Regions from separate parts of the Streptomyces sp. NPDC058240 genome, predicted to be linked through region 2. Evidence: riboswitches for the same ligand, from Rfam matches in the RefSeq annotation. Region 2 holds a riboswitch; the other holds the start of a gene.
What was found. Region 2 has a riboswitch for S-adenosylmethionine ahead of ACFVX4_RS00780 (aminotransferase class V-fold PLP-dependent enzyme). Riboswitches for the same ligand answer to the same signal wherever they lie in the genome.
Positions count from the first base shown of each region.

Region 1 (4,821 bases), on a different contig from region 2:
CGCCGAGGTGCTCCGGGATCTGGCCGACGGCGGACCGGGCGCGCAGGAGGCCCATCTGCGGTTCGGCGAACACATGCAGCGGCTGCTGGCGGCACGGCGGGCCGCGCCCGGGAACGACGTGGCCTCGCGCATGCTGGCGTACGCCGGTGAGTTCACCGACGAGGAGTACGTACTCGACCTGATGGCCATCACGGCCGCCGGGCACCTCGCCACGGCCGACTGGATCGGCAACTCGCTCCGGCTGATGCTCACCGACGACCAGTTCGCCGTCGCGCTCTCCGGCGGCCGGCACAGCGTCGCCGAAGCCATGAACGAGGTGCTCTGGGAGGAGGGCCCGACGCAGATTCTCGCCGGTCGCTGGGCGGCCCGCGACACCGGGCTGGGAGGCCGGCGCATCCGTGCCGGGGACATGTTGCTGCTGGGCCTGGGCGCCGCCAACGCCGATCCGCACATCCGGCAGCATCTCTCCGCCGCGGGAGGGCCGTCGGGCCAGCGCGGCAACAGCGCGCACCTGGCGTTCAGCCACGGCGAATACCGCTGCCCCTTCCCCGCGCAGGAGATCGCCGAAATCATCGCCCGCACCGGGATCGAGGTGCTGCTCGACCGGCTTCCCGACCTGGAACTGTCCGTGCCCGCACCGGAGTTGGTCCGGCGGCAGTCCGCCTTCCTGCGGGGGATGACCGCGTTGCCCGTCCGCTTCGCCCCCGTGCGCCCGACAGGAGACTTGTCTTGAACTGCCCGCACGCCGCTGCCCGGGAGGCCGCTTCGAGCGGCGGGCCCGTCGTCATCGACCCGCTGGTCCAGGACCTGGACGGTGAGACGGCGCGACTGCGTGACGCCGGTCCGCTCGCCGGGATCGAGCTCCTCGGCGTTCCGGCCCTGACCGTCACCCGGCATGCCCTGGCCCGCCAACTGCTCGTCGATCCCCGCCTGGTGAAGGACCTCGACGCCTGGGGACTCTGGCAGCGCGGCGAGGTCACGCACGAGTGGCCGCTGATCGGCATGATCGACGCCGGGCTTTCCATGTTCACGGTGGACGGTGCCGAGCACCGGCGACTGCGTACCAAGACCTCCCAGGCACTCACGCCGCGCCGGCTGGAGGAGATACGCCCGGACATCGAGAAGTTCACCGAGGAACTGCTCGATGCCCTCGCCGAGCAGGGCGAGAGGAGCGAGAACGGTGTGGTCGACCTCAAGTCCGTCTTCGCCCAGCCGCTGCCGATGCGGGTCGTCGGCATGCTGATGGGCGTGGACGAGGCCGAGCACCCCATGCTGATGCGGCGGTACAAGGCGTTCTTCTCCATGCTCACCCCGCAGGAGGAACGCCTGGCGCTGCTGGCCGAGTTGGACGTCTTCTACGCCGCTCTCGTACGGGAGAGGACCGCGCGCCCGACCGACGACCTCACCAGCGCGCTCATCCTTGCCGAGGAGGGCGGCGAACCGCTCACCGAGGAAGAGGTGGTGGGCAATCTCAAGGCGATGGTGGCCGCCGGTCACGAGACCACCATCGGGCTGATCCTGAACGCCGTACGCGCCCTGCTCACCCACCCCGACCAACTGCGTAGGGTGCTCGACGGCGAGATCCCGTGGGAGACGGTGATCGAGGAGACCCTGCGCTGGGACACCCCCACCACCCATCTGCTGATGCGGTTCGCCACGGAGGACATCCGGATCGGCGACGACGTGATCGCGAAGGGCGAAGGAGTGGTGATCTCCTATCGCGCCATCGGCCGCGACATCGAGCACCACGGTACGGACGCCGACGACTTCGACATCACCCGGCCGACCCCGATCCGCCACATGACCTTCGGTCACGGCCCCCACATCTGCCCCGGGGCGGCGCTCTCCCGGGTCGAGGCCGGGATCGCCCTGCCCGCACTGTTCGCGCGCTTCCCCGGGCTGCGGGCGGCCATCGCGGACGAACAGGTCCGCAAGCTGCCGGTGATGACGCAGAACGACATGGAGGCCTTCCCGGTCCTGCTGCACGGCTGAGAGGCTGTCGGGTGATCTCGGACCGGGCGGCCACGCCCTGGCACGCACGCTTCCCGCGTTGTCGTCGGTCGCCGACGCTCCGCGTCGCCTCCCTCCTCCGCCTTGGAACCGCACGCACCAGACCGCGTCCGCTTTTCCGATCCGAGGTCACCCGACAGCCTCTGAGAACTGACCACCCGTCGGGCACCGTCGCTCGTGGGATACAGTTCTCGCAGGTCATGAGTTCCAGTGCACAGCCCCGGCTAACTGGACGGCACCCCGCTCCGCTGCGGGTGCTCCGGGTGACGACCGGCCTCATGCGCGGCGTATGGGGAACAGCGGACCATCGGGGCAGAGCACCTGGGGTCCATGATCTCGGGAAGGCGGAGAACCATGCTCCCCCACCTCATCCGGAACGACGGCTGCTCCAGCCACGGCCCCGGCCACCACGTCCACTGGATCCATGCCAAGAAGTGCCACCAGGAGCCCGGCCAGGCCGTGGAACTCCTGCTCACCTCCGGTGACGTCGGCGCCGACGGCTGGGTCGGGCTGCGCCCCGCCTTCGACCACGCCGAGGACTTGCCGAAGGTGTGGACGCATGCTCCGGCAGCCCTCACGGAACTGCTCACGGAGCACCGCGGACGGGTGTTCTGGCTGCCGCGGTGGCACGCCCTGAAGCTGGTGGACTCCGCCGGCCGTGCCACCGCCCTGGTCAACGCCGGTTTCGACGGCGGGCCGCTGTGCGCGACGACGGCCCCCGACCCGCGGCGGACGGTCGGCGGCACGTCCTACGGCCTGTAGGACCCGCCCGGCCCGCAGAGCCCGCTCGTCAGCCCAGCGCGTCCGCCAGCGCGCTGTCCGCCGCGGTGCGCGATTCCTGCCACAGGGTGGTCACCGGCACCCACACGTGGACTCCCTCGGGCATGCCCACGGTGGCCGCGCGGAAGGCGACGCCCAGATGGGAGGGGTCCGCCGCCACGGACAGGCTGCCGACGACGTGGCCTTCGGCGGCCGCCGGGTCCGCGGTGCGCACGGCGGCGTACGCCCGCTCGCCGCCGGCCAGTGCGTAGGGTCCGCTCCCGGCGGGCGGGACGGCCTCGGCGGAGCCGTCGAGGCCCCTGAAGGTAATGGTGGGGACCCGGTCCACCACACAGGCCCGGTCGCCGTTGTTGGTGACGCTAAGACGGGCGACGTTCCGCTGTCCGCCGGGTGCGGCGTGCACTTCGAGGTCCTTCTCCTGGCAGGTTCCGAGGCGGCTCGTGGTGTCGGCGGACGCGGCGCCGGTCGTTGCCGACGCCGCGGTGGCGGTCAGTGTCAGGGCGGCTGTGACGGAGAGCGCGGCGGCGAGAGCGGAGCGGAGACGCATGGTGTTTCTCCCGTTGGATCGACAGCCTGCGGAAACGGCCGGGCGGCCCGTCGGCCGGTGGGACCGACATGGACAGTGTGAACCGCATGACCCGATCTCCGCGACAGATCGGACATATCGGTTCGGCATATCTGGTGTCGGGACGGGCCATGTGTCCGGTGCCGGGACGGGGTGCGCGTCCGGACCCGGGAGGGTCACCCGGGTCCTGTCGCGCCGTCCCGCCTCGCGCGACCGCGGGTGCGCAGGACGAAGGCGGTGACCATCAGTGCTCCCGTGACGAGCGCCGCCAGCAGCGCCACGGCCCAGATCCACGCGTCGTGCTCATGGGCCCGACCACCCGTCCGGTCGTGGTGCCTGCGGCTGGTGCCCGGCATCTCGTCGCACGCCGTGCCGAGCAGCACCGGCACGGACGGCGTGCGGCGCCTCGGGCCGCGGCAGCCTACGGGGCGGCCCAGGGGGACCGGCGCCCCCACCGCGCGGCACCCCGCCCCGTGTGCCTCACCGTGTCCGGACCGTCGCCATCACTTCCCGGTCCGGCTGTAGCGTCAGCGACGGCACCGGACCGATGACGCCCGGGTCCACGTCCAGCTCGAAACGGCGCGCCAGCACGGCCAGGATCAGCACTGCCTCCACCATCGCGAACCGGGTGCCCAGGCAGACCCGGGGGCCGCCACCGAACGGGAACCAGGCGTACTCCGCGATGTCGTCGCCCGTCTCCGGATCCCAGCGCTCGGGGCGGAACTCCTCCGGCTCGGGGAACCATCGCGCGTCGCGTTGGGTCACCCATTGGCTGGTCCACACCCGGGTGCCCTCCGGCATCGGCACACCGCCGATCCGCGCACCCTCCTTCGCTACACCGGTGACCAGCCAGATCGTCGGGTAGAGGCGCAGGGTCTCCTTGACCACGGACTGGGTGTACGTCAGCCGCGCGTAGTCGTCGAACTCCGGCTCCCGGTCACCGAGCACCCGCTCCAGTTCCTCGGTGAGCGCGGTACGCACCCGCGGATTGCGGGACAGCAGATACCAGGCCCACACCAGCGTGGAACTGGTCGTCTCGTGCCCGCCGATGTACAGCGTGACCGTCTCGTCGCGTATCTCCTGGTCGGTGAGGTGTGCGCCCGTCTCGTCGACCGCGGTCAACAGCCGGCTCAGCAGGTCGGGGCGCTCGTCCCCGCCATCGCGATGACGGGCGACGACCCGGCCCACCTCGGCGTCGATGACCGCCGCGGCCTTCTTGATCCTGGCCCGGCCGGGAGTCGGCACCCAGTCCGGCAACAGCGCGCCGATACCGGCGAACTCCTTGCCGATCTCCTGCTGCGCCACATCCATCGCCCGGCCCATCGCCTCCGCGTCGGCCGCCGTGTCGACGCCGAAGATGGTGCGCACGGCGATCCGCTGCGTCAGCGCCGCCATCTCCCGTTTGACGTCGATGCGTTCACCGCCCGACCAGGTGTCCGCCAGCTCCACCGTGCTGCTCGCCATCG
Region 1 is NZ_JBHVWT010000006.1:131,346-136,166, reverse strand. It holds gene ACFVX4_RS14480 (cytochrome P450) at 1-733, shown strand, start outside; gene ACFVX4_RS14475 (cytochrome P450) at 730-1,992, shown strand; SAM riboswitch class IV at 2,207-2,316, shown strand; gene ACFVX4_RS14470 (hypothetical protein) at 2,365-2,772, shown strand; gene ACFVX4_RS14465 (DUF4232 domain-containing protein) at 2,801-3,337, opposite strand; gene ACFVX4_RS14460 (hypothetical protein) at 3,532-3,744, opposite strand; gene ACFVX4_RS14455 (cytochrome P450) at 3,836-4,821, opposite strand, start outside.
Region 1: linked by a shared signal. The riboswitch ahead of ACFVX4_RS14470 (hypothetical protein) and the one ahead of ACFVX4_RS00780 (aminotransferase class V-fold PLP-dependent enzyme) in region 2 are both predicted to bind S-adenosylmethionine.

Region 2 (4,821 bases):
CGGCTTCCTGCTGTTCGTGCTGGGCATGTTCACCGGCTTCACCGGCTACTCGCTCCCGGACGACCTGCTGTCCGGTACGGGTGTCCGCTTCACCCAGGGCGCGATCCTGTCGATGCCGATCGTCGGCACGTACATCTCGATGTTCCTGTTCGGCGGAGAGTTCCCCGGTCACGACTTCGTCGCCCGGTTCTACTCGATCCACATCCTGCTGCTGCCGGGCATCATGCTCGGTCTGCTGGTGGCGCACCTGATCCTGGTCTTCTACCACAAGCACACGCAGTTCGCGGGTCCCGGCCGCACCAACAAGAACGTCGTCGGCATGCCGCTGCTGCCGGTGTACATGGCGAAGGCCGGCGGTTTCTTCTTCCTGGTCTTCGGCATCATCGCCGTCATCGCGGCCATCGCCTCGATCAACCCGATCTGGGCCATCGGCCCGTACCGCCCGGACCAGGTGTCCACCGGCGCCCAGCCCGACTGGTACATGGGCTTCGCCGAGGGTCTGATCCGAGTGATGCCGGGCTGGGAGATCAACCTCTGGGGTCACACGCTCGTCCTGGGTGTGTTCATCCCGCTGATGGCCTTCGGACTGGTGCTCGCGATCATCGCGGTCTACCCGTTCGTCGAGTCCTGGGTCACCGGCGACAAGCGCGAGCACCACATCCTGGACCGCCCGCGCAACGCCCCGACCCGGACGGCCTTCGGTGTCGCCTGGATCACCGAGTACGTCATCGTCTTCATCGGCGGTGGCAACGACCTGTGGGCCACGCACTTCCACCTGTCGCTGAACGCCATCTCCTGGTTCGTCCGGATCTTCATCTTCGTCGGCCCGGTCATCGCGTTCATCGCCACCCGGCGGATCTGCCTCGGCCTCCAGCGCCGCGACAAGGAGAAGGTGCTGCACGGGCGCGAGTCCGGCATCATCAAGCGCCTGCCGCACGGTGAGTTCGTCGAGATCCACGAGCCGCTCGGCCCCGAGCAGCTGCACACGCTCACCGCGCACGAGCAGTACAAGCCGGTCGAGATCGGCCCGACGGTCGACGAGAACGGTGTCGAGCGCAAGGTGCCGGTCCTGCAGAAGCTGCGGGCCCGGCTCAGCAAGGGCTACTTCGGCGAGGACAACCAGATCGCCAAGCCCACCGCCGAGGAGTACAAGGAGATCACCAGCGGCCACGGTCACCACTGATCGCTTGAACTGATCGCCACAGCAGGAGCCCCGTCCATTCGATGGACGGGGCTCTTTGCCGTCCACGGCGCTCGATAGGGTGGAGGCGATCCCTTTTACCGGCTGTGGACCCAGGAGCGGACCATGAACGTTGTGACCCCGATCGGCGGCGACAGCGTGGCGGACCGTTCCTGGCCCGGCATGCTGAACCCCCTGCTGCGCGGTGAGAACCTCACCGCCGACGACACCGCGTGGGCGATGGACCGCATCATGAGCGGTGAGGCGACCGATGTGCAGATCGCCGGGTTCGCGGTGGCGCTGCGGGCCAAGGGCGAGACGATCGACGAGGTGTCCGGCCTGGTACGGGCGATGTACGAGCACGCCCACACCATCCACGTACCCGGTCGTACGGTCGACATCGTCGGCACCGGTGGTGACCTCGCCAAGACGGTCAACATCTCCACCATGTCGGCGATCGTCATCGCCGGCACCGGCGCCAAGGTCGTCAAGCACGGCAACCGCGCCTCCTCGTCGGCGAGCGGTTCCTCCGATGTGCTGGAGAAGCTCGGCGTCAACCTGGACCTCTCCGCGCAGCGGGTCGTCGAGGTCGCCGAGGAGGCGGGCATCACCTTCTGCTTCGCGGTGAAGTTCCACCCCGCCCTGCGCTACGTCTCCAGGGCCCGCAAGGAGCTCGGCGCGCCGACGACGTTCAACATCCTCGGGCCGCTCACCAACCCGGCCCGGGTGCGTTCGCAGGCCGTCGGCGTGGCCGACCTGAAGATGGCGCCCATCGTCGCCGGGGTGCTGGCCGGGCGCGGCAATTCGGCGCTGGTCTTCCGCGGCGACGACGGTCTGGACGAGCTGACGACGACCGCGACCTCGCGGGTCTGGGTGGTCCGGGACGGAGCGGTGCGCGAGGAGGCGTTCGACCCGCGCGACGTCGGTCTGGAACTGGTGCCCGTGCAGGCCCTGCGCGGTGCGGACGCCTCGTACAACGCCGATGTGGCCCGCCGGGTGCTGGGCGGCGAGCGGGGACCGGTGCGCGATGCCGTGCTGCTCAACTCGGCGGCGGCGCTGGTGGCGCTGGACGCGGCGGACGGCACGCTGAACGAGCAGCTCGCGGCCGGGATGGCGAAGGCCGCCGAGTCCATCGACTCCGGGGCGGCGGCACGTGCGCTGGAGCGCTGGGTGGCGGCCAGCAACGCCTGAAACAGGCGCAGATGTGGCGCGGGGCGCAGTCCGGATCCTGGACTGCGCCTTGCGCGTCTTCGTGCGTATGGCAAGATGCTGGTCAGGTCATGAGTGACAGCGACTACGGCCCCGGCCCGCTGTCCGGCAACCCTCCGTCCGTGGCGGGGTGCCCCGGGTGAAGACCAGGCCGTAGGCAGCGAGGTCTGCGGCAAGCGCGGGCCCCTCGGCATCTGTGAATGCCAACCCCCGGGGTCCTGGTCCCTAGGGAGTCTCTTGTGAGCACGCGAATGCGATAGGGCCGTCGGCCCTCCTCCGCACACCCCTCTTTTCTCCGCTGCGCTGCCGCGTTTCCGCCGGCGCATGCAATTCGCCTGCCTCTTACGGGAGTTCGCCATGTCTGTCTTCACCGCTGCCGCCGACCAGTCGCTTTGTGCCCCTCTGCCGGTTCTGGGCAAGGATGTGACGGTTCCGCTGGTCACGGGTGGTGAGGTCACCTACGCCGCTCTCGACTACGCCGCCAGCGCCCCCGCCCTGCAGCGCGTCTGGGACGACGTCGCCGCGTACGCCCCGTACTACGGCAGCGTCCACCGCGGGGCCGGTTACCTCTCGCAGCTCTCCACGGACCTCTTCGAGAACAGCCGCGCGACCGTCGCGGAGTTCCTCGGCTGCCGCGCCGACGACCAGGTGATCTTCACCCGCTCGACCACCGACTCGCTGAACCTGCTGGCCGCGGTCGTCCCGGCCGACTGCCAGGTCTTCGTGTACGAGACCGAGCACCACGCCTCGCTGCTGCCGTGGCGCGACGCCCGGGTGACCTACCTGAACGCCCCGCGCACCCCCTCCCAGGCCGTCGAGACGCTGGAGCGGGCCCTCGCCGACCGCGACCCCTACGGCCCCGCGCTGGTCTGCGTCACCGGCGCCTCCAACGTCACCGGCGAGCTGTGGCCGGTGAAGGAGCTGGCCGCCGCCGCGCACGCGCACGGTGCCCGGATCGTGCTGGACGCCGCGCAGCTCGCCCCGCACCACCCTGTCGACATCGCCGAGCTGGACGTCGACTGGGTCGCCTTCTCCGGACACAAGCTGTACGCGCCCTTCGGCTCGGGCGTCCTCGCCGGCCGGTCCGACTGGCTGCAGCAGGCCGAGCCCTACCTCGCGGGCGGCGGCGCCTCGCGCAAGGTCGCCCGTCGCACCGACGGCGGCGTGGACGTCGAATGGCACTCCACCGCCGCCCGCCACGAGGCCGGTTCCCCCAACGTCATCGGGGTGTACTCCATCGCCTCCGCCTGCAAGGCGCTCACCGAGGCGGGCTTCGACAACCTGGTCGCCCGGGAGCAGCACCTCGTGGGCGCGGTCCGGTCCGGCCTCGCCGAGGTCCCCGAGGTCAAGGTGCTCTCGCTGTTCGGCGACGAGGCCCCGCGGGTCGGCGTCATCTCCTTCGTGGTGGAGGGCTGGAACAGCTCGCACTTCGCCGCCGCGCTCTCCGCCGAGTACGGCATCGGGGTCCGCGACGGACTGTTCTGCGCCCACCCGCTGGTCCGCACCCTGCTGGGCAGCGACCCGCAGGAGGTCGGGGAGTGCGGCGCGCCGGAGGCCGAGCCGGGCGAGCGCTCGCTCAACGCGATCCGGGTGAGCTTCGGCGCCGGTACGCCGGACGAGCACATCGAGCGTTTCGTCCGCGCGGTCAAGGAACTGGTGAGCAAGGGCGCCCAGTGGAAGTACCGCACCGAGGACGGCCGCTGCGTCCCGGACCGGGGTGCGGCGCAGCTCTGACGGGCACACAGCACTTCGGCGGGGGACGGGCAGCCGAGCCCGTCCCCCGCCGAAGTGTCACACCGTGGGGGTGTGCCTACGCGTCGAGGCCGATGGCGAAGGCGGCCTCCAGGTCGTGCTGCGAGTAGGTACGGAACGCCACATGCGTGTCGGTGGCCTCGACGCCGGGGATCTTGCTGATCCGGCCGGGGATGACGTCGGCCAGATCGTCGTGCTTGGCCACCCGGACCATGGCGATCAGGTCGTACGTACCGGTGACCGAGAAGACCTCGCTGACACTGTCCAGCGCGGCGATGGCCTCGGCGATCTCGGGAATCCGGTCCACGCTGGTTTTGATGAGCACGATCGCGGTGATCACGGCTGGCTTTCTCCCTCGGTGGCCGTGGCTGGTGCCTTCACTCTATCCGTACGCCGGTAACGCCCCCAGGCGTAGAGAAAGCCCAGGGCGAAGCCCACCACATGGGCCAGATAGGCCACGCCCGGCCCCCCGCTGCCCGCGCCCTGGACCGCCAGCCACTGCAGGACGAACCAGAAGACCAGCACGATCCAGGCGGGGAAGCGCAGCGGCAGGAAGAAGAGGAACGGGAACAGACTGGTGACCCGGGCCCTGGGGAAGAGGTACAGGAACGCCCCGAGCACCGCCGAGATCGCTCCCGAGGCGCCCACCAGCGTCTGGTCGGACGTGGCATGGGCGGCCG
Region 2 is NZ_JBHVWT010000001.1:168,615-173,435, reverse strand. It holds gene ACFVX4_RS00790 (cytochrome bc complex cytochrome b subunit) at 1-1,183, shown strand, start outside; gene trpD (anthranilate phosphoribosyltransferase) at 1,307-2,371, shown strand; SAM riboswitch class IV at 2,457-2,574, shown strand; gene ACFVX4_RS00780 (aminotransferase class V-fold PLP-dependent enzyme) at 2,747-4,123, shown strand; gene ACFVX4_RS00775 (Lrp/AsnC family transcriptional regulator) at 4,200-4,481, opposite strand; gene ACFVX4_RS00770 (rhomboid family intramembrane serine protease) at 4,478-4,821, opposite strand, start outside.